One region of the Planomicrobium sp. MB-3u-38 genome, then DNA from elsewhere that is predicted to be linked to it. Evidence: a T-box and tRNA genes for the amino acid it is inferred to sense, from the RefSeq annotation. Region 1 holds a T-box; the other regions hold tRNA genes.
What was found. The T-box of region 1 lies ahead of argS (arginine--tRNA ligase). A T-box ahead of a tRNA ligase gene usually reads a tRNA of that ligase, here a tRNA-Arg.
Positions count from the first base shown of each region.

Region 2: it encodes a tRNA-Arg, which carries the amino acid that the T-box ahead of argS (arginine--tRNA ligase) is inferred to sense. The anticodon was not compared.
Region 3: it encodes a tRNA-Arg, which carries the amino acid that the T-box ahead of argS (arginine--tRNA ligase) is inferred to sense. The anticodon was not compared.

Region 1 is NZ_PJBO01000060.1:23,625-30,069, reverse strand. Features, by position in the region: gene CXF70_RS11205 (transporter substrate-binding domain-containing protein) at 1-90, shown strand, start outside; gene CXF70_RS11200 (amino acid ABC transporter permease) at 248-925, shown strand; gene CXF70_RS11195 (nucleoside deaminase) at 1,394-2,065, shown strand; gene CXF70_RS11190 (VOC family protein) at 2,432-2,863, opposite strand; gene argS (arginine--tRNA ligase) at 2,942-4,633, opposite strand; T-box leader at 4,689-4,893, opposite strand; gene CXF70_RS11180 (TIGR04104 family putative zinc finger protein) at 4,909-5,223, opposite strand; gene CXF70_RS11175 (D-serine ammonia-lyase) at 5,258-6,445, opposite strand, start outside.
Region 2 is NZ_PJBO01000071.1:93,375-99,819, reverse strand. Features, by position in the region: gene gap (type I glyceraldehyde-3-phosphate dehydrogenase) at 1-511, opposite strand, end outside; gene CXF70_RS14730 (sugar-binding transcriptional regulator) at 513-1,556, opposite strand; gene CXF70_RS14725 (glutaredoxin family protein) at 1,664-1,894, opposite strand; tRNA gene CXF70_RS14720 (tRNA-Arg) at 2,339-2,410, opposite strand; gene clpP (ATP-dependent Clp endopeptidase proteolytic subunit ClpP) at 2,579-3,193, shown strand; gene CXF70_RS14710 (HPr family phosphocarrier protein) at 3,236-3,493, opposite strand; gene whiA (DNA-binding protein WhiA) at 3,569-4,519, opposite strand; gene CXF70_RS14700 (gluconeogenesis factor YvcK family protein) at 4,543-5,538, opposite strand; gene rapZ (RNase adapter RapZ) at 5,543-6,424, opposite strand; gene CXF70_RS14690 (NUDIX hydrolase) at 6,414-6,445, opposite strand, start outside.
Region 3 is NZ_PJBO01000063.1:20,634-27,078, forward strand. Features, by position in the region: gene clpX (ATP-dependent protease ATP-binding subunit ClpX) at 62-1,333, opposite strand; gene tig (trigger factor) at 1,504-2,787, opposite strand; gene CXF70_RS13545 (tetratricopeptide repeat protein) at 2,890-3,867, opposite strand; gene CXF70_RS13550 (YdcF family protein) at 4,042-4,665, opposite strand; tRNA gene CXF70_RS13555 (tRNA-Arg) at 4,817-4,890, opposite strand; gene CXF70_RS13560 (hypothetical protein) at 4,974-5,609, opposite strand; partial or broken gene CXF70_RS18240 (hypothetical protein) at 5,624-6,445, opposite strand, start outside.

The sequences.
Region 1 (6,445 bases):
GAAATGCTTGAAGACGGCACCATCACTGAGCTATCAGAAGAATTCTTCGGTGGAGCTGACGTGTCGGTTAAGCCGGATATTGAGGAGTAGAGAAAAGCGACAGCGAGAGATAACTCAAACTTGTTTGCGTTTATCTCTTGCGACGAAGCTAGCGTAGCGATGCAGAGACAGGAGCAGCATTTTCACCTAAGTGTTATCTATGGAATTCTGCACTGTATTAAAAGATTATTTTAAACGGAGGGGTTCGATGAATGAAATTGAATGGGGATTGCTGTTCGATCCGGCTTTGGCGATCGAATCCCTCCCCTATGTGCTTGAAGGCATCTGGTACACACTGCTTATTTCGGTCGTCAGCATGCTTTGCGGATTGATCATCGGATTTTTCCTGTCGCTTGCCCGGACATCTCCGGTCAAGCTCATGCAATATCCGGCGAGACTTTACATCTCCTTTATGCGCGGCGTACCGATACTCGTGATTTTATTCCTTTTGTACTTCGCATTGCCGGTCATCGGCATTGAATTTACAGCGGTACAGGCAGCTTTAATCGGCTTCAGCATCAACAGTGCCGCTTACATCGCGGAAGTATTCCGGTCATCACTCGCTTCAGTCGACAAAGGCCAATGGGAATCTTCAACCGCGCTCGGGCTAACCTACTGGCAGACAATGCGGCGCATCATCCTTCCGCAATCGGTGCGGATTGCCGTGCCGCCGTTATCCAACGTCTACCTGGACCTGATCAAGGCATCTTCTTTAGCCGCAATGATCACCGTGCCGGAAATCTTCCAGAAAGCGCGGACAGTCGGAGCCCGCGAATATGATTTGCTGACGCTGCTGATCCTGGTCGCATTGATCTACTGGGCAATCTGCTCAGTCATGACGGTGCTGCAAAATTATCTCGAGAAGCGATATGCGGATTATCTATAGAATAAAACAGGCGGTCGCGTGAATTAGCGGCCGTCTTTTTTATGGAGAAAAAGTGGGATGGATTTTAAATAAAGTCGCTGTCACTTGCCTATTATTCCCAATATTATTTATACGACGGCTTATGCATGAATCATTTAAATTTTATCAGCGATTTTCATAAGTTTATCGGCGATTTTTGGAGGTTTATCGGCGATTTTTTTCTGTTTATCAGCGATTTTTAAGCGTTTATCGGCGATTCTTTCATTTCGGCAATAAAAGCACAATTAAAAAATCCTTAATTTCAACTCTCCTAATCTGAAGTTTAAATCTGTTAAATATTTGTGTCAGCTCATTATATAAGAACCCACACTTCTTTCTTTTCATTTACTCCATACATAAAATTCCATTGTTTTATTTTTGCAGGAACTATGTAGAGCTTAAGCGAATTCAACATAAGATCTGAAAAATGATTCAAGAGGAGATTATTTAATGACTTGGTCTAAAATACCGCGAGTATGGCAAGAATGTTTTGAAGAAGCATGGAAATCATTCCAGGAAGGCTCCCGGCCAATTGGAGCTCTGGTTACAGATGGAGAAGGCAATATTATTGCTCGTGGAAAAAGTGCAGCTTTCAATAAATTGAAGGATAGCGTCATTTCAAACAATGAACTGGCTCACGCTGAAATAAATGCTATGCTACAACTGGACAATAGAATTTATACAAAAAGAAGCACATTTACCCTATACTCCACGATGGAGCCATGCCCCTTGTGTTTTGGCGCATTTTATATGAGCGGCCTCCGTAATCTGAAGTTTGCTGCGAAAGATAAATGGGCAGGCAGCACAAACTTGAAAGACGCCACACCCTATATGAGTTTGAAAGCGATAAAAATAGAACAAACTATTTATTGTCTAGAGCAATTGTCGATCGTGTTAAATATTTATTTTGAATATATGATCCACTTCGGAAAAGACTCAGCAGTCACCAATAGTTGGAAAGAAGATTATCCTGCTGAAGCAAAAGTGGCTGAAAAATGGTTTGCAGAAAGAAAATTGAATTCCCCTCTTCACATGGAGGTTTCAGAAGTTTTTGGAATGCTTCAAGATCAATTGGATATGCAGATATTAGGTTCAGTTCAGATAAAGGCTAAAAAAGTCTGATCCGATGGGAATTTGCTCTACTGGATTTCAGCTTCTGAATTAATATTCACAGAAAGATTATCTCAATTTGAATAAAAGCTCTAAGTGAGCAGCAATATTTTCCATTAACTTTTTTGAATCGAAATATCCTAAAGCCGCTTCGATTTATCTTCGATTATTTTGGTTTTATCGTCGATTTTCTTGAGTTTATCGTCGATTTTTTCAGGTTTATCGTCGATTCTCAAGCGTTTATCTTCGATTCTATGATTCCAGCATTAATATTACGAAAAAAAAGCCCTCTATTTCATCACGCTGAAATAGAGAACTTTTTTCTGTAAAATATTTCCTCTTCCCGCTCATACAAAAATCCCACCCACTCAACAACCCTCAACCATAAAATTCCTCGTCCCCATCATCATCATTCTCCGGCATATACATGACTTCCCATAAATGTCCGTCGATGTCTTCGAAACTCCAGCCGTACATGAATTCGTTGTCCATTTTATCGTTGGAGGCGGAACCGCCTGCCGCCAGCGCGTTTTGAACGATTTCGTCAACGCCGGCCCGGCTGTCTGCGGTGATCGAGACGATGACCTCCGTGCTGGCAGCTGAGTCGCATAACGCTTTTCCTGTGAAGCTTTTGAAAAATTCGTTAACAAGCAGCATCACATATATATTGCGGCCCACTATCATACATGCGGCTTTTTTGTCCGTCATCTGTTCATTGAATTCGAATCCGATATCACCAAAAAATTGCATGGATCTGTCCAGGTCTTTTACGGGCAAATTAATGAAAACATGATTGGATTGAATCGCCATGGTTTTCTCCTTTCATTTTCAGCTATTGCCTATAGTATTCGAGGGAGAGCGGAAGTGTCCTGCAAGATGCGTAAAATTTTACATTTCATCTGGCGCCTGGATTCCGAGCAAACGGAGACTTTCCTTCAGCACCACGGTCACTGCGAAAACAAGAGCCAATCTTCCTTCCAGCTGCACATCATCCTCCAAAACTTTCACGTGGCTATAGTATTTATTGAAATCCTGTGCCAGTTCGATTGCGTATCTCGCAATAACGGAAGGTTCGCTTTGCTCAAAACTTTTCAATATTGCCTCCGGAAATGCCATCAAATCCTTGATGACTTCCCAACTGTAGCTGTCGTCCAATCCAACAGGCATAATTTTATCCGCGGCCCGTCCCGATTTCCGCAATATCGAGCAGGCTCTTACGTGGGTGTACTGGACGTAAGGTCCCGTTGCTCCTTCAAAACGCAGCATGGCTTCCAGTGAAAACTCGACGTTATTCTGCCTCTCCGTCTTCAAATCGTGGAAAATCACTGCCCCGACGCCCACCATTTGTGCCGTCTCCGTTTTATTCGCCAGTGCCGGATTCCGCTCTTCGATATTCTTTTCCGCCAGCTTGATCACGTCTTTTAACACCTTATCCAATAAAACCACTTTGCCTTTACGCGTCGACATCTTTTTCCCGTCCTTCAAGATGAAACCGAATGGGATGTGTTCCATCTCATCCGCCCAACTGTAGCCCATCTTTTTCAGCACCAGCTTGAGTTGCCGGAAATGCAGCGTCTGCTCCTGCCCAACCACGTACAGCGATTTCGCAAAATGGTAATTCTCTTTTCTGTATAGAGCGGCCGTCAGATCACGAGTGCCGTAAAGCGTCGCGCCGTCACTTTTCCGGATCAGAAACGGCGGCAGCCCTTCTTCTGTCAAATCCACGACTTCCGCGCCTTCGGACTCCGTCAGCAGTTCCTTCGACTTCAGCAAGTCGATGGTCGCAGCCATCTTGTTGTTATAAAAGGCTTCTCCGGCAAACGAGTCGAAATCCACTCCCAAAAGTTCATATACTTTATTGAATTCGCTCAGCGATTCATCTTTAAACCACTTCCACAATCCCTCTGCTTCCGAATCGCCGTTCTCCAATTGCCAAAACCACTTTCTGGCCTCATCTTCCAAAGCCGAATCTTCCTTTGCTTCCTCATGGAATTTGATATACAACGCCAACAGCTCAGGAATCGGATTTTCCTTCACTGCCGCTTCATCGCCCCATTTTTTATACGCGACGATCAATTTTCCGAACTGCGTGCCCCAGTCTCCCAAATGATTGATCCCCACTGCTTTATATCCAAGCTTTTCAACGATTTTAGCCAATGAATTTCCAATCACCGTCGATCTCAGGTGGCCCATCGAAAAAGGTTTTGCAATATTGGGGGATGAAAAGTCGATGGTGATATTTTTGCCTTGACCGAGCCCGCTCCCGCCATATGCCGCCTTTTCTTCCACGATCGTTTGCAGCAACTCTTTACTGACGGCTGATTTTTTCAAGAAGCAGTTTACATATGGTCCTGCAGCAACGACATCATCGAACACAGGATGTTTTATCCGCTCCGCCAACTCCTCTGCAATCATATGCGGTGCCTTGCGTAGTATCTTCGCCAATGAAAAGCAGGGAAACGCCAAATCACCCTGGCCATCAAACTTCGGTTTTTCAACTAAACCCATTATCTTCCCTAAATCCATGCCACCATCCAGATTTTTCTCGATTTCCTCTGCAAACAATTTGTTATAATCCATCGTTCCACTCCTCCTGTTTCCCGGTAAAAAAGAAAAAACCCCGTCTCTAATGTGAATTAGAGACGGGGTTCCCGCGGTACCACTCTGATTGCCCGATCATCGGACCTGCTTAAAGCGGTAACGGCGCCAGCCGACCTGCCCTACTCGAGTTCAGGCGGTTTCTCAGATATGCGGTTCGGTATACTTCGGCCGCCAGGCTTCCACCATCCCCGGCTCGCTTCGACACTCCATATACCTACTCTTATCTTCCCAGAATTTAATGTATTTTTGTTATCTTACCGATTTCCATAATTTGTGTCAATGCTTGATTCAACTTTTTCATATTTAAGGAGAAGTGGCAGGCCTGTTGAAACCAGGACAATCACAGCCACAATCGGCAACATGACTCTTCCCAGCTCCAGACTCTGCATATAAATCGAAATATAAATCACGGGCACCAGCAGCAATAAAACTGCCAATAGCCGAGAGGCACTGGCTACTTTATGCACTGTACCGCATTTCCGGCAACTAACCGGCCGAAAAGCGAGCCATAACGATTGATAAAGCTGGTTCCATTTGAAAGCTTGCTTGCAGTTTTCGCATCTCTGCATTCTTCCGGCTCCTTCTTGCTAAAAAAATGATCTTTTATTCGCGTAAATTTTTGCCTTTTTCGTACATCGCCTGCATATTTTCCTCAGGCACCAAGGCACCACCGGTAGACCAGGCGATGTGCACAGCCTTGTCGGGATCCACACTGCGCGAAGACAGATATTCATCCTGGCTCAATTTCACAGGACCAAGCAAAGATGAAGCCGCTGATGGCTCAACAAAAATATCATCGCCGTCAGCCAGAATCGCCAGTAACCGGTAAAGTTCATCATCCTCAAGCGTATAAATGCCGCTGATCAAATTTTCACTGATCGACGATGCGAAACTCGATGGCCTGCCGACTGCAAGCCCGTCGCCTTCAGTCAGATTATCGATGCCGAAATCCTGGACGCATACTTTTTCTTTTTGGCCTGTCATCAAACCGATCAAAACGGAAGGTGAATGCGTCGGTTCCACAAAGAAGCAATGGACGGCATCTCCATAGATCTGCTTGAGCCCGAAAGTGATGCCGCCCGGCGAACCGCCAACACCGCATGGCAAATAAACGATCAGCGGATGTTCCGCATCAATAGTCAAATCCAAGTCATCCAATTGTTTTTTCAGCCGGAAAGCCGCTGTGCTGTAACCAAGAAACAGGTGCCTCGAATTTTCATCATCGACAAAATACGCCATCGGGTTCTCTTTCGTCTGTTGACGTCCCTCCAGAATGGCTTCACCGAAATCGCCTTCAAATTCATGGACGATGGCGCCTTTAGCGCGAAGCAAGTCCTTCTTCCACGCTTTCGCATCAGCTGACATATAAACCGAAACGGAAAAACCGAGCTCCGCACTGATTATGCCGATGCTGAGTCCCAAATTGCCTGTCGAACCCACACCGATTGAATATTGGCCGAAGAAATCCTTGAACTCCTTGGATGCAAACTTGCTGTAATCATCGCCATCACTGATCATGCCATTCTCCAGCGCCAATTGCTCCGCATGATGCAGCACTTCATAAAAGCCGCCGCGCGCTTTGATCGATCCCGCGACCGCGAGTTCATTGTCACATTTCAGGAACAGTCTGCCGGGAATTTTTATGCTGTACGTGGTTTCTAAAATGTTTTTAGTTGAGGAAATTTCTTTCAATGGTGACTCGATGATTCCTCCAGCTTCTGCCGTTTCAGGAAACGCTTTCGCCAAAAAAGGCGCAAAGCGCTGCCACAGCTCCTCCGCTCCTTGCATATC
Region 2 (6,445 bases), on a different contig from region 1:
TGATGCCGAATTTATCGTTAAGGACTTTAGAAATTCCAGACAAACCGTTTGTAGTGCACGATGCATTTGAAACGACATGGTGCTCTTCCGGGTTATAAGAATCTTCGTTGACGCCCATAACAAGCATCTTCATACCATTTTTGCCAGGTGCTGAAAGGATGACTTTCTTAGCGCCTGCTTCAATATGTTTCGAAGCTTTTTCTTCTGTTGTGAAAATTCCTGTAGATTCCAGGACGATGTCAACCTGCAGTTCACCCCAAGGCAATTGTGCTGGGTCCTTTTCAGAGAATACTTTGATTTCTTTGCCGTTTACGACAATGTTTTCGCCGCTTGCAGAAACTTCTGCATCCAGGGTGCCGTGGATTGAGTCGTATTTCAAAAGATGTGCAAGCATCGCTGCATCTGTCAGATCGTTTACTGCCACTACTTCCACTTCAGGGTTTGCCAATGCTTCACGGAATACTATACGTCCAATGCGGCCAAAGCCGTTAATCGCCATTTTTAAAGTCATATCAATTTCCTCCTAGGTTTTCTATAAGATTATTAATTTCTGTCGCAGCACCTTCATCAGTTACAAGCACTGATCGTTCAGGTGCATTTTTGAAATAAGAAAGTATCGCTTTCGCTTTCGAGTGCCCACCAGCTACTGCAATGATCACTGGAGCTTTATGCACTTGTTCCAATTGGATTCCCGCTGAACGGATGCGGTAAACAACATTGCCTTCTGCATCGAAATAATAGCCAAATGCTTCACTGACGGCACCGCCTTCAGTTATCATCTGAACTTCTTCTTCGGTTGACTGACGCCTTAAAGCCATCTCTTCGGCATTGCCGATTCCATGCACAACCAGATCCGTCTGTTCATAAAGGTCCATCATCTCCTTGATGAGCGGCTCTTTCATCATCATCGCATATGCTTCTTCGCTGAGATGATCGGGCAAATACAGGGTTTTAAATGAACCGCCGGTTTTTTCAGCAAAAGCGGATGCAATAGTATTCGCCTGATGCAGAACATCTTCTCCCAGTCCACCGCGTGCTGCAATGAATTGCAAAGAGGGATAAGCTTTATCGCCTTTCAGTTCTTTGGCGATTGCCGCCATTGTACTGCCCCCGGTTACGGCAACTTTGGTTTCACCGATGAAATTCGCTTCAAGAAGACGTGCAGCCTCTTTACCGATCTGATGTTTAACAGTCACTGCTTTATCAGAATCCAAAGGAACTACGATGACATCCGAAATTCCCAAATGCTTTTTCAATCTGTCTGCCAGATCAGCGATTCCTGTCAGCTTCTGCATAAAGGATTTCAAGGAATCGAGGACTTCCTCGCCTTGCCTGGTGATCACCATGCCGGCAGATTTCATCTCGATCAATTGCTGTTCGCGCAGCAAATCCGTTTCTTTTCGGATATCGCGTTCCGTCATTCCGGAAAATTCACTCAAGGTTCTCCTGCCAATCGGCTGTTCCTGATTGATGGTCTGCAGGATCTGATAACGTTTTTTCAGGAGCACGGACATTTCCGGCAACAGTTTATTCTGTGCTGAAGATAAAGCATCCATAGATTCACTCCATTCCAGCTGGACGAAATTTATCCCGCTAGGTAATTTTCCGTCCCACTAAATTCATTCTACCTAATAATAAATCTGAATGCAACAAAAAAGAAGCGTCAGTAATCCAACGCTTCCAGAATTTCGGCATAACCGATATTGCCATATATCAATACTTCCCCATCTTGCTCCAGAACCGGAATCATCAGCATGTATTTTTCATGCAGCCGGTCATCCTCTTCTATATTCACTTCTTTAAACTCAAGCGGAAAATCTTCCTGCACCAGCTTGAGCATCAGTTTCGCCTCTTCGCAAAGAGGGCAATTCGGTCGGGTGTAAAGTGTCAGCATGATTGGCCTTCTTTCTTATTAGGATTACATATAGTTCGTAGTACTCGATATTTCGCTTCGGCGCTTTGGACTAAGCTCCCGCAATAAGCCGAGAAGAACACTCGTCTTATTGCTCCGCTCCGTCCTGAGCCGCGCTGGCGCTGGGATAATTATTTTTGCTGAACAAGTATCTAAGATAGGGAGCAAAACAGCACAGAAAACCTTGCCTGCGGGACCAGCGAAGTGCTGAGATCCACTTGGACGAAGTGGAACGAGTCCAAGTTAGCTAAGAGTTGGCCGTAGCCTGCAAGGCCGGCTCTTTGCGACGAAGCTAGCGCAGCGATGCAGGAGCACGGGTTTTTGCAAGCCCGCGGCAAGCAAGTTGTTTTGCGGAATATCGATTATTTAAGATTGTCTATAAAAAAAACCGCTCCGCCATAAATGGCAAAGCGGGTTGAGTCAATATGCCCTCGGAGGGGATCGAACCCCCATTACAAGAATCGGAATCTTGGGTGTTATCCATTACACTACGAGGGCGTTTCTATCTTAGCGACTTTACCAGTATACAAAATATGGCGGTACTTATCAAGTTGATATTTTCAATTCGTTAGATTTGACCTTCATTGACCAAGATGTGTATGATAATAATACAGCTGAAATGTATTTCAGTGCTGAATGTTATCACTTACACAAGGAGGATTTTCTATGAATTTAATTCCAACAGTAATTGAACAGACGAGCCGAGGCGAGCGCGCTTATGACATTTACTCGCGTTTGTTGAAAGACCGTGTCATCATGCTCGGCAGCGGCATCGACGATAACGTTGCCAACTCAATCGTTGCACAGCTTCTGTTCCTAGAAGCCGAAGATCCTGACAAAGATATTTCCATCTACATTAACAGCCCGGGCGGCAGCATTACAGCCGGTATGGCTATCTACGATACGATGCAATTCATCCGTCCGGATGTTCAGACAATCTGCATCGGGATGGCAGCTTCAATGGGTGCTTTCCTTCTTGCAGCAGGTACAAAAGGCAAACGATATGCGCTTCCGAATGCTGAAGTCATGATCCACCAGCCTCTTGGCGGTGCACAAGGCCAAGCTACCGAAATCGAGATTGCAGCAAAACGTATCTTGTTCCTGCGTGAAAAATTGAATCAGATCCTGTCAGAACGCACTGGCCAACCGCTTGAAGTCATCTCGAAAGATACTGACCGCGATAACTTCATGACTGCAGAACGCGCTCTTGAATACGGCTTGATCGATCAAATCATCACGCGCAGCAAATTGCCTGATGGCCATACAAAAGAAGATATCTAATCTTAAAGTCAAAACCCCGCAGCATTGAGCTGCGGGGTTTTCTTATGCTTCTTTTTCGATCAGCGCGGCCAGTGCTTCAACCGCGGACTCTTCATCAGAGCCATCCGCTGAAATCGTTACAGCGGTCCCTTTACTGATTGCCAGGCTCATGATGCCCATAATACTTTTTGCATTTACTTTCTTTTCCTCTTTTTCAAGGTAGACATCTGAATTATATCTATTTGCTTCCTGAACAAATAACGCTGCCTGTCTTGCTTGTAAACCTGATTTCAATTGAACATTCACTTGTTTCTCAACCATGCATATCCTCCTCAGAAAATTGACTGTACTGCTGGAAAAATGTCTCTATTTCTTTATATGAAAGAACCGCGGCAGTTAACCGCCGATCGTTTCGCCTTTTCTCAATGATTCAGCGATTTCGTCAATCTTCCGAAGACGGTGATTGACACCGGATTTGCTGACTTTACCGGTTGAAACCATTTCACCGAGCTCCTTCAGTGTAACATCCTGATACTCAACACGCAGCCTGGCTATTTCACGCAGGCGGTCGGGCAGCTGTTCCACGCCGATGACTGAATCGATAAAGCGGATATTTTCCACTTGGCGAAGAGCCGCATCGATGGTTTTATTCAGATTGGCTGTTTCGCAATTGACCAGTCTGTTGACGCTGTTCCGCATGTCCCTGATAATCCGAACATCTTCGAATTTCAGTAAAGCTGAGTGCGCTCCGGCGATGCTAAGAAAGTCAGAAATTTTTTCAGCTTCTTTCAAATAGGTGACAAAGCCCTTTTTCCGGTCGATGGTCTTGCTGTTCAGATGGAAAAAGTTCATCAATTCTGTAAGGGAGTCCGCATGATCCCGATCCGATGAATAGATTTCAAGATGATAAGAGGATGTTTCCGGATTATTGACAGAACCTCCAGCTAAAAAAGCTCCGCGCAGATATGCCCGTTTACAGCAATTCTTTTCGATCAGCTTCTTATCAATTTCCTGCTGGGATTGAAAGCCTTCCGTGATGATCAATAAATCTTCGAGAATATGTTTGGAGCCATCCCGAATCCGGCAAATATAAACGTTGTTCTTTTTTAAACGCATCTTTTTCCGCACCAGCAATTCCACTGGATATGGTGTATAGAAGCGTTTCAATAATGTGTAGATCCGGCGGGCAATCGCTGCGTTCTCTGTCTGTATGTCTACGCTTAATTGCCTGCTTGAGAAAGACAGCGTGCCATTCATCCGGATCAATGCCGATAATTCAGCCTTGCCACAGCATTCATCCACTTCAATTTGCGTCATTTCTTTTTTTGTTTCCGAAGCGAACGACAATTCATTCCCCTCCTTTCAACCCTTTAAAAAAACCGAAGTTTCGTATCTTCTTTCATTTGGCCTCCAGCATAGTGGAAGAGCCATTCCGCCACTTTTCTTGGTTCATGGCGAACCGCATTCTCAAAAATATTGGCGATGTCTTCCCGGTGAATTTCCAGACCGAATTCTGACAGACGGTCTTCATCGTAAGCCACCGGCCTTGCCCGTTCCTGCTCATATAGCTGAACTACATTAGACGGCATTTCCGCTTTGTCCAGGAGCACTGCATCCAAAAAGGGCTCCCCGACATGGTCATACAATGCCTGAATGTGATCGGATGCTGAGTACATATACGTCTCGCCAGCCTGTGTCATCAGATTGCAAATGTAAATTTTCTTGCCCTCCGCTGCCAGCAGCTCTTTCTTTATATCCTTAACCAATAAATTCGGAAGAATGCTCGTATAAAGCGAGCCCGGACCAATAACGATAATATCCGCCTGGCGGATAGCGGTTATGGTATCGGGCAAAGTCTTGACATCGACCGGTTCGATGAAGACACGTTTAATCGGCTGTAAATAAGCCGGAATCTTTGACTCTCCGCTGACGATCGTCCCATCTTCGAATTCCGCATTTAACGTGACAATCTGATTTGCAGCCGGTATGACTGTGCCATTGACACTTAACACACGGCTCATTTCTCTTACCGCATGTGAAAAATCACCCGTTAAATCCGTCAATGCTGCCAGCATCAGATTTCCGAGTGAATGGCCGCCGAGGTCGATCGATTTACTGAAACGGTATTGGAACATCTCCGCTACTAATGGTTCTGCATCGGACAACGCAGCCATGACATTCCGTATATCCCCTGGCGGCGGAATATTAAGATCGTTGCGGAGCCTGCCTGAACTGCCTCCATCATCTGCGACCGTGACAATCGCAGTCAAATCCAGCGGAAGCTTTTTCAGCCCCCGCAGCAATGTGGATAATCCGGTCCCCCCGCCGATAATGACCAGTTTTTTACGTTGGGTTTCCTTTTCCATGCACTCAGACCTTTCTCGTTTTGACATCACGATGCGTAATAATGGTTTTATTTTTTTCACCAAAAAGTTTTCCATAATACTCCGCTAAGGTGACTGAACGATGCTGGCCGCCGGTACATCCGAACGCGATGACGAGTTGCGCCTTGCCTTCGTTTTTATACCGGGGAATCATAAATTGAAGAAGATCGGTTAATTTTTCGATGAGCATCTGTGTTTCATTCCATTGGAGTACATAGCTTGAGACCGGTTCATCAAGTCCCGATAACGGTTTTAAGTCTTCTATATAATATGGATTCGGCAGGAATCGGACATCGAAAACCAGATCGGCATCAATCGGGATCCCATGTTTAAATCCGAATGAAATGACGTTCACCGTAAAGACGTTGCTTGTGTGGGTGGAGAAGTCGGTTATGATTCTTTCTTTAAGTTCACGGGGACTCATCTGTGAAGTGTTGTAGATATATTTTGCACGGCCTTGAAGGTCATTCAGCATATCGCGTTCCTTCTTGATGCCTCCAAGAACCAGTCCACCAGGTGATAAAGGATGTGAACGGCGCGTCTCCTTGTAGCGGCTGACCAGTGTTTGATTGTCTGCATCCAAAAACAGAATCGTTACAGATACTTTCGGTTCTTTTGACAGATTATCGATGGCGTCGACGAGGCTGTCGAAAAAGTCGCCTCCCCGCAAATCCATTACAGCTGCAACCCGCTTCATCGATTTCCCCGAATCGCGCATCAATTTGATGAATGTCAGCAGCAAAGCCGGCGGAAGATTATCAATGGTGAAAAAGCCGAGATCTTCGAAGCTTTGGATGGCTACCGTCTTACCGGCACCCGACATTCCGGTGATGACGATCAATTCTGTTTCTTCTGTTTTATTGTCCATATTGGCGGTTCACCTCTTCTG
Region 3 (6,445 bases), on a different contig from region 1:
AATGGACTGAGCCCAGACCGCGCGGATGTGCACAATCTGAGTCAGCCCATATCATCCTAAATTATGCGGATGTTTTCTCATTATTATCTGCAATGTATTCAGAGCCATCTTCCAAGATGAGTTTTGGCTGAACTTTATCGGTAATCGTCTCTTTTGTGATGACACATTCAACAATATCTTCACGTGAAGGCAAGTCGAACATGACATCCAGCATGACGTTCTCGATGATCGAACGAAGTCCGCGGGCACCTGTTTTGCGTTCAATCGCAAGTTTGGCGATTTCAACCAGTGCTTCGTCTTCGAACGTCAATTCAACGCCATCAAGTTCCATCATTTTCTGATATTGCTTGATCAAAGCATTTTTCGGTTCAGTCAAGATCTGCACCAATGCTTTTTCATCCAATTGTTCAAGGCTTGCCAATACTGGCAGACGGCCGATGAACTCAGGAATCAGACCAAACTTAAGCAAGTCTTCAGGAATCAATTGGCTGAGCAATGATTTGTCGTCAAGCTCTTCTTTGTTTGGATCCGCACCGAAACCGATGACTTTATTGCCAAGACGGCGTTTGATGATCTGATCTACACCGTCAAAGGCTCCGCCCACGATGAACAATACATTCGTCGTGTCGATCTGGATAAATTCCTGATGAGGATGCTTGCGTCCGCCTTGCGGTGGAACGCTTGCAGTCGTACCTTCAAGAATTTTCAGCAATGCCTGCTGAACACCTTCACCCGATACATCGCGTGTAATCGACGGGTTCTCGGATTTACGGGCCACTTTATCGATTTCATCGATATAGATGATGCCTTTTTCAGCGCGTTCGACATCATAGTCCGCTGCCTGGATCAGTTTCAGCAGGATGTTCTCGACGTCTTCACCGACATAGCCGGCTTCAGTCAGAGATGTTGCGTCCGCAATAGCGAAAGGAACATTCAGGATACGGGCCAAAGTTTGGGCCAATAAAGTTTTACCGCTTCCTGTTGGTCCGATCAATACGATGTTCGACTTGGAAAGCTCGACATCATCGATCTTGCTTTGCGAATTGACACGTTTGTAGTGGTTGTAAACAGCGACGGCAAGCGATTTTTTCGCTTTGTCCTGGCCGATTACATAGCCGCCGAGGATATCCATGATTTCCTTCGGTTTAGGCACTTCCTTGAATTCCACTGCCTCTTCGGTACCAAGCTCTTCTTCTACGATTTCCGTACAAAGCTCAATACATTCGTCACAAATATATACACCCGGTCCTGCAACCAGTTTACGAACCTGCTCTTGTGGTTTGCCACAGAATGAACATTTTAGATGGTCTTTTTCGTCATTAAATTTGAACAATGTATTCACCCCTATTCAAGCCATAATCTTACAAGATTCTATAGCTTTGAGCAACTAATTAGATTCATGCCGCTGCGCAAAGCCTATGTGCAAACAATTATCTTCTATGTAGAGAAAACAAGGCGCGTCTCCGCGCCTTGTTCTTATTAAAACTTATGTGTTATGCAATATTAGTTGATTTTAGCGTTTTCCACAAGGAATTCAACAGTGTTCTGCATGCGGATATCGTTTTCAAGCATTTCAGTGCCGCCTAGTGCAGCTTTGATCTGCTCGATATCCATGTTGAATTGGCCAGACATCTTCTCAAGTTCTTTGTCGATATCTTCAGAAGTGACTTCCATGTTTTCAGCTTTTGCAATCGCTTCAAGCGTCAATGATACACGTACGCGAGTTTCCGCGTCGCCTTTCATCTGCTCGCGAAGAGCCGCTTCGTCCTGTCCGGAGAACTGGAAGTAAAGCTCAAGGTTCATGCCTTGTTGCGTCAAACGTTGTTCGAAGTCCTGCATCATGCGGTCCATTTCTGAATCGATCATTGCTTGCGGGATATCGATTGTTGCGTTTTCAGCAGCTTTTTGCACCAATTCGTCGCGTACAGCCGCATCAGCGTTTGAAGCTTTTTCAGCTGCAGCCGCTTCTTTCATTTTTGTGCGAAGTTCATCAAGGCTTGATACTTCAGCATCGATTTCCTTAGCGAACTCGTCGTTCAACTCTGGAAGCTCTTTTGCTTTAACTTCGTTCACTTTCACTTTGAACGTTGCAGCTTTACCTGCAAGTTCAGCAGCATGGTATTCTTCAGGGAATGTTACTTCAACATCTTTTTCTTCACCTGATTTCACGCCTACCAATTGCTCTTCGAAGCCTGGGATGAATGAATTCGATCCGATTTCAAGAGAATAGTCGTTTCCTGCTCCGCCTTCAAATGCTTCGCCGTCGACGAATCCTTCGAAATTGATCACTGCAGTATCGCCTTCAACGATCGCTTCGTCTTCTTTGACAGCAAGTTCAGCGAAACGCTCCTGGTTCTCTTTCAATTTTTCTTCGATTTCTTCGTCAGTCACTTCAGTTTCAGGTTTTGAAACTTCAAGTCCTTTATATTCACCAAGCTCAACTTCCGGTTTAACCGTCACTTTGGCAGTGAATACAAGCGGCTGGCCTTTTTCGATTGTTTCGATATCGATTTCAGGGCGGTCAACTGGGTTGATTCCCGCTTCTTCAACAGCGTTTGCATAAGCATCCGGCAAGATGAAGTCCAAAGCATCCTGGTAAAGAGATTCTGCACCGAAACGTTTTTCGAACATTTGGCGCGGCATTTTCCCTTTGCGGAATCCTGGTACGTTGATTTCTTTTACGACTTTCTTGAACGCTTTGTCCAGTCCGGCATTAACTTCTTCTGCTGGCACTTCAACTGTAAGTGTTCCTGTGTTACCTTCTTGTTTTTCCCATTTTGCTGACATATATAAGCCCTCCAAACATTTTTTACAAAAGTCATTCATACGTTTATACGAATTTTGACAACTTCAATATTATATCACACATGATACGAGGTTCAACTATTTCTATCTGTTGCGCATTTCAAACCACATTTCCGCTTGCATCAACAGATTTTGCAGGTCTTCATCACTCGTCTCGTCCGCTTCGCCTGTAAACAATAAATCCAGATAGGACATATAGGCTTCCGCCACTTCTTTTGCATCGTACTCATCCATCAGGAATGGATAAAACAGATAGACGTGCCGTTCAAACAGTTCATTCGCCATTTCAAGGCGTGTCGGATCCTTCGCCAATTGCTCGGCGAAAATCGCTTTTATGTCGTGTACACGCGTGCTTTCCTGAGGATCTGTAAGGTCTGAGATATTGAACTCGCCGATATAATGAAACTTATGTATGTTGACCTTAGCTATTATTTTTTCCTGCTGCATGATGAATAATATGTATGTCTTCGCCAATAAATCAATTTCCGGATGTTCGACGAGTGCAATCAGCTTATCTTTCAACGGCTTGAACGACGATGGCGGCAATTCCATTACTTTGCGTTCCTGCTCATAAGGATTCAATTTCAGAAAAACTTCCGGCGTAAACTGGTCAGCGTCGATCTTTTCGATCGATTTCGTGGCGATACGCTCATTGAGATCCCGCAACAGATGAAATTGTTCCAATCGTTCTTCCGGCAAGACTTTCTCATCGATCAGCGCTTCGATTACCCGCTCCGCTTCTTCAAATTCCCGAACCTGCATCAATATGCTTATGTATAATTCCATCGTTTCAAGGTAATGGATCGGTCCGACTTTCAGCAGCTCACGGCACACTTCCAGCGCTTCATCGTAATCGCCAAGCTCATATAGGCAATAGGAATAAGCCCCGAGCGCAGCCGGATGCTCCGGTTCATAGGTCAGCACCTGATAAAGGCCATCCCTCGCTTCCCCATAACGCTCCTGCTTCAGCATTGTCATCCCTTCTGTCAGCAGCCGTTCAATCGTAGTCGGAAAAACGACGACGTTGCCTTTCCGCTTTAATTCCCTGTATTTCTTACGCATCTTATCACCTCCGTCGCGCAATTATTGTCTATACCCTTGAACATTGCCTATTTCACAAGATTTAAACCTTTTGCGGCGGTCCCCGCATTTATTTTACTATACCACTTACTTTATCATTTTATGAATCGAATAAAATAAAAAATCCCTCCCCGACAGGGAAAGATTTTTCAGGAGTTAATCGCCGATAGACAGTGAGTAGGCCATGTATGCGCCGACTTCACGGAAAAAGAACGGCACGATCGTCGTCAGTGAATTGTATTCGGAAGTCGTAGTCGGTGAAGTGAAAGCTTCGAAGCCGGTATCCTCAGCCATCTGCAGTGCACGTTTCATATGAAGCGGGTCGCTTACCACCAGAAAATCCGTCAGTTCATGCAACTCGGCGATTTCAGCCACGAAGCGGAAGTTTTCAATCGTCACCATGGAACGATCTTCTATGTAAATATCTTCTTCCGGGACATTATGCGCTATCGCATAGTTTTTTGAAACAACCGCCTCAGCCAATTCCGAACCATTGGTCTTGCCGCCGGTGAAAATGATCTTATCGACATAATCGTTTTCATATAGCCAAATGGAGTGATTGATCCGTTCACGGAGCACAGGCGATGGTTCGTCCCCCCACACCGCGGTGCCCAACACGATGGCGGCATCCGCCTTCACGAGCTCGGAAGTTTTAGCATAAGTCCATATATCATAAGCGGCGGTGCCGCTGAATCCCACAAGCAATATCAAAGCAGCGATCACTATTTTAACCGGCAGTTTCGTCAGCAATTCCAGTTCATCCTTCTTTCTCTGATTCATCTATAATCACAAAACAGTTTAGCAAATCCGGTTGTTCGATTGGAAGGGTTTCTGAAAAAATAATTTCATTTTTTTCTGCCGCTTCACACAATGTCCAAACATACAAAAAGCCCTCCAGCCGATGACCGGCTGAAAGGCTTTTCCATAATTACGTCCCAGGAGCGATTCGAACGCCCGACCGACGCCTTAGAAGGGCGTTGCTCTATCCAGCTGAGCTACTGGGACATGGCTTTCTGCTCGAAAGTAGTGATTCGAACATTTACCGAACTTAGACCGTTATTATCTTCTTTCCTTATTATACTTTAGATTCACTTTTCTTCTAACAAATTAAATTGTTTATTTATGTTTCTTAGAATGCGTTTACTAAATGTTAAAGCATTGTCTATAAAAATGTCGTCTACAATTATTTCGCCAAATTCATCAATACTAAGAAATTCAGTTTCATTGATTACTTTTATAGCATTTTCATGGTACTTATTTTCAAAATCAACTTTGCCATTACTATGCATAATTCTGTTTCGGACTACTCTTAATGCGTTTAATAAATTCCATTCTTCTATTTCCATCAAATTTTCTAAGTCTAAGTTTTTTATGAGAAAGTTTTTATATCCCTCTAAATTGTCCGTTTGAGGTTTACTAGTTGTTCCTTTAATATCATTGACTTGAGTACAAAAATCTTGAAAATTAGCTTCTACAAATGCGTAAATATTTGAAACTAGTGAGTTTTTCATAATTTTCGGTAGTGTTTCTCTTAGTAAAACCATTTCATCGTATCGATAATCTCCAAAATATTCATCCTGTTCTTCTTGAGTTAATTGAAGTCCTTCGTCCTTTATCTGCCTTAACTTATAAGTCCATAGGCCGCTAGTTTCTTCAAACAAAGATTCAAGGTCGGACAAATAAGATAAAGTGATTTCGAACCAAGCCTCTTTTCCACGAAGCATTTTCTTACCCCCTACTACAATCTATATCTTCTAATAATATCAAAGGACAATTTAGATAGAACATGTTTGCCAATATTACTTTCTTCATTCATTCCTAAAAACAATAATCTTTCAAGTTCTTCTTTAGACGAAAATAAATCTTTCTCTTTTTCAAGTATTTCATTTATTCGACTAGCATTATTAATATAAAGATACCTATATAAATTTTTTATATATACATGGTGTCCCCAATATACATCCTTTAATGCAAATAATTCTATAGTTTTGTTTATTTTTTCAATTAAGAGCTTATCTTTAGTTAAAATTTCGAATTCAATATCAAAGTTTGCCTCTAGTCCAATAAGAGAATTAAAATCTAATCCATTAATTCTAAATTCTACATTTTTTTTAAATTCTTCTTCAAATGGATAAATAATTTCGTTATTATACAAGTCTATATTTCCTTTAAAAGTACTATTACATATATGACAGCAAGGAATAAGATTAAATATAGAAATAGCTAAATAGGGATATATAGATTTAGAATAAAAATGGTCTAACACAGCTCTTGTTCTTTTCCCTTCTTTTATAAAGGTCTGAACAAACTGTCTATCGCAATAGGGACATACTTCTAAATTTAAGAATTTCGTGTAATGGTAGGCATCCCAGGTATCTGCCCTTTCTTTTTTATAATTAGAAAACTTATCATAATCGAATATCTCTGCTAACGCTTCTTCGAAACTCCATTTCTCTGCTTTCTTCCTCTTATCAGTTAAAACTCGTTTTCTGTAAACATTTTTCATATCAATATTAAACTCTTTAACTGTGGTGTACTCGTTACTTCTTTTCCTTGGTAA